One region of the Viridibacillus sp. FSL E2-0187 genome, then DNA from elsewhere that is predicted to be linked to it. Evidence: riboswitches for the same ligand, from Rfam matches in the RefSeq annotation. Region 1 holds a riboswitch; the other holds the start of a gene.
What was found. A riboswitch is a leader RNA that binds a small molecule or an ion and turns the genes downstream of it on or off. The one in region 1 is predicted to bind cobalamin.
Positions count from the first base shown of each region.

Region 2: linked by a shared signal. The riboswitch ahead of nikA (nickel ABC transporter substrate-binding protein) and the one ahead of MHH85_RS09895 (energy-coupling factor ABC transporter permease) in region 1 are both predicted to bind cobalamin.

Region 1 covers NZ_JBBOVG010000001.1:2,042,453-2,044,659, reverse strand. The annotation lists gene MHH85_RS09900 (energy-coupling factor ABC transporter substrate-binding protein) at 1-241, opposite strand, end outside; gene MHH85_RS09895 (energy-coupling factor ABC transporter permease) at 238-999, opposite strand; cobalamin riboswitch at 1,201-1,384, opposite strand; cobalamin riboswitch at 1,628-1,818, shown strand; gene MHH85_RS09890 ((2Fe-2S) ferredoxin domain-containing protein) at 2,018-2,207, shown strand, end outside.
Region 2 covers NZ_JBBOVG010000001.1:2,610,771-2,612,977, reverse strand. The annotation lists gene MHH85_RS12810 (right-handed parallel beta-helix repeat-containing protein) at 1-798, shown strand, start outside; cobalamin riboswitch at 977-1,164, shown strand; gene nikA (nickel ABC transporter substrate-binding protein) at 1,318-2,207, shown strand, end outside.

The DNA.
Region 1 (2,207 bases):
CAACAAAATAACCGATAAAACCAGCACCAATGGCTGCTTGAAGGCAGAATAATAGACTTTCAATTTCACCACTTGGTGGCTCCCAAATACTTGAGAACCAAGGCTCATATGAAGCATTTATTTCACCAATGGCAGCTTCAGCTTCACCATCAGCTCCTCCAAATTCAGCCCCTTTTTGAATGAAAAGAGGGAAGATTGCAAGAATGACAACGATTGAGATTAATATTAGATTTTTTTTCATCGTTGTTCAGCTCCTTTCGAGAAGACGTGCAGCGCTTTTAACTCAGCTACGTTGTATTTTTTTAAGAAATTCATAATGACTACAGTTAAAATACCTTCAGAAATAGCTAAAGGAATTTGCGTTAATGCAAAAATACTACTGAATTTCGTGAAAGAAGCAAAGAATCCACCGACTTCAGAAGGGAATGCAAGTGCTAATTGAATAGAAGTGACTAGGTAAGTGCCAAGATCACCTAAAGTTGCAGCCAAAAATACAGCAATTGCAAAAGATAAGCCTGCTTTAGAAGCCCCTTTGTATACACCGTAAGCAATTAGAGGACCAACGACTGCCATTGAAAAGGCATTTGCACCAAGTGTTGTTAAGCCACCGTGAGCTAAAAGCAATGATTGAAATAAAAGAACAATAAAACCTACAATACTCATTGCAAATGGACCGAATAAAACAGTTCCTAAACCTACACCAGTAGGGTGAGAACAACTACCTGTTACAGATGGAATTTTAAGTGCAGATAAAACAAAAGCAAAAGCCCCAGATAAGCCAAGCATCATTTTAGTATCTGGATTTTCCTTAATTGTTTTACGTATTGATCGGAATCCAAGAATCAAAAATGGAATTGTTACTGCCCACCAAAAGATAGCCCATTCAACAGGTAAGAACCCCTCCATAATATGCATGGCAAATGCTTGTTTTGGAACAATCATGACAAATGCTAAAAAGTATATCATTTTCCAGTTAACTATTGATTTTAACTTATTCATATTATTCTCCCTTTTGTTTATGTATTTTTACTAGATATACATTTATATATAAATAACACCTCCTATGAAATACCTCTCAGGGTAGGGCGTACAGCGATTTTTTGAATAAAAAAGCACCTCTTTCATAGAAAGAAGTGCGTGAAGGAAAAGTCATCAAAAAATAAGACTTACTCACTTTCACACCCATCCTCGTAGGTTGAAACAGTTCCTCACTTTATGGCAGGTCTCCTGGCTTAGAATCATCATTTTGCTACAGCCTTCCCGTCATTTGACAGTGACATTATGTAGCAAAACTCCTCAACACAGTGGCGGGACCGCGTCGGATTAACACCGACTTCCCTTTTAAGTTAAAAGCTAATTTAACACCATAAAGTTTATTGAATTGTTTGATTTCAGAATATAGTGTATCATGAGAATTTTCTTTCTACTATATTTTTTTATAGAATTTTCAAAAATATTGAAATTAAGTAGTAAGGTAGATATAACCTTTCTGAACGACATTATATAGGTGAAAATGCAAGTTCTAAATTATGTCAAGATAATATTCATAAAAAAATCTATTTGAATCTAGTAAAATTTAGTATATGATAGTTACAGATTTAGAATTTACTGAATAATACAATTGAATATCAAATTTAAAAGTGCCGACATGTTTGGTTTATTGAGCATGTTGGATAATAGGGAAATCGGTTAGAATCCGATGCAGCCCCCGCTACTGTAACGCTGATGAAATGATAATACTCACTGGTGAAATACTGGGAAGAGATCAAAGTAAAGTGACGCGTAAGCCAGGAAACCTGCTTTTATAATTATGAACGATACTTTTCGGAGGGAAAGGTGAAGGCTACAGTGGATGACGCTTGTTTTTTTTGGTGTGTTGTCTGAATAATCTAGTTTTTAAACCTTAATTCTTTGAATTAAGGTTTTTTTATTTGCAAAATTGATGACTAGTTGCCAATTCACCTTATTTCCATAGACTTTTCTTAAAAAATGATGAACACCATATGGGAGGATCACTATGACAACTTGGAATTTAGAAAGTATGAAAAGTCATTTGCTTATTTGCAATGGCAGTAGTTGTTTGAAGAAAGGCGGGGAAGAGGTAACGCTGGCAGTGAGAGATGAGATTACTAGGCTTGGGATTGACGAGCAAATACATACTACTCGAACTCGCTGTAATGGTCGTTGTAAAGATGCCTGTGTCGTAA
Region 2 (2,207 bases), 570 kb from region 1:
AAGTATAATGGTGAAAAGAATATTTCCTTCATAGGAGAAGGTAAAGTAACGATTGATATGAAATACGAGAAAGATAGCATTGCCTTGATCATGGGGCATAACCAAAATATAAAAGTGGAAAACATCCAATTTAAGAATATGTATTCTGGACATTTTATTGAACTAGATGCTTCTAAGAATGTTGTGATACGAAAAAATACGTTTACAAATTCCAAAGCATCAGCAAACAAGAACAAAGAAGCGATTAATATTGATACACCGGATAAAACAACAGCAGGGTGGAGTCAAAAATGGAGCAAGTATGATAAAACGCCAAATCAAAATATAACAATTGAAAACAATAAATTTAAGAATCTTGATAGAGCTATTGGTACCCACAAATATTCAGGTAAAATGTATCATGATAAAGTGATCATTCGTAATAATCAAATTGACAAAACACGCTTGGATGCTATTCGTGTCATGAATTGGACGAATGCTGTTATTGAAAAAAATCTAATCCGGAATGTAGCAAATGGAAATGCTAGTACCCGTGGAATTTTAGCTAGTGGCGCAATCAACCCAACTATTAAAAACAATACTTTTGAGTCAGTAGGAAGAACGATTCAGTTTATGGCTTGGAAGAACAGTGGTCCAGGCTCACAATACGATATTACGTACAATAAGCTAAATGAAGCTAACAAAAAAGCACTTTTAACAAATAAAGCCGTTAATACTTCTGAAACAATTATTCGGATTAACAATACTTACAATGAATTCATAAAAAACACAGAAAAATTACAACTTGCATCAAAGTGATTTTCTGGATAGAAGAGACCTTCAACAATAAGAAGGTCTTTTTTATGCTGAAAGGTCTGGGACAGTAATTGATTCTTAGAAGTTAAAAAATAACAAGACTTAAAATTGATATGGCTTTAAGTTGTAATAACGAATATACTTTATATTAGGAAAACTTTTATTATTTTCATAAAAAATCACATATAGTATTGGAATAGGTGTATTTGTTTAATAGCGAATACTTAAAAGGGAAGTCGGTGAAAATCCGACATGGTCCCGCCGCTGTAAGGGTGAGCCTCATGCACATAAGTCACTGGATAATATCCGGGAAGACGCATGCAGGCGATGAACCTAAGTCAGAAGACCTGCCTGTTCTAAAAATGCTGTTAACCTACGGGAGATAGGGAGGTGTTAGAGTGCTAGGAGACAAATTTGTTCTGAAACTATAAGCATTTCTGACCTTTTTAATTGGGTTAGGAATGCTTTTTTGTATTTGAGTATATTTAATAGTGAAAATTCCGAAAATGAAGGTGAGTAAATATGTTTATAAAAAAATATAATAGACTAAGAAATTTCCCTATTCTACTAGTGATTCTCGTGATTTTTATTACTGGTTGTAGTAACAAAGCAAAAGAACAAGACAATACTGCTGATAAAGATCAATCAAAAGTTGTTACTTTTTCCATGACTGGAGATATAGGCGACTTAAACCCACATACATATTTTCCAAATGAGTTTTTTTCACAAGCTATGGTATACGAATCTCTTGTTTACTACGGGAAGGGTGGGGAAATTCAACCTTGGCTAGCGGAAAGCTGGGATATTTCGAATGATGGTAAAGAATATGTATTCCATCTAAGAAAGGATGTTGAGTTTTCTGATGGTTCGAAGTTTAATGCGGCAATTGTTAAGAAAAACTTCGATACAATTTTAGATAATCGGAAACAACATGAATGGGTAGAGTTAATCAACCAAATCAAAAATACAGAAGCAGTGGATGAATATACATTTAAACTTACTCTTCATAATTCTTATTATCCAACGCTTCAAGAATTAACATACATAAGACCTTTGAGGTTTGTTGGAGAAGCTGCTTTTCCTGACAGCCAAGACACATTTAAAGATGGACTTAAATCTCAAATTGGGACAGGTCCATGGGTACTTAGCGAATATAAAAAGAATGAGTTTGCAGTTTTCACAAGAAATGAAAGGTATTGGGGCACTAAACCGAAAGTAGATAAGGTAGTTGTTAAAGTTATTACAGACGGAGAATCTAGAGTATTAGCATTTGAGAAAAACGAACTCGATTTTATTTTTGGAAATGGCGTAATAAGTCAGGATTCCTTCCAGTTCTTAAAGGATTCGGGGAAATATGAAACTAAATTATCAGAACCTACGGCTACAAGAACATTATTATTTAACACAAACAA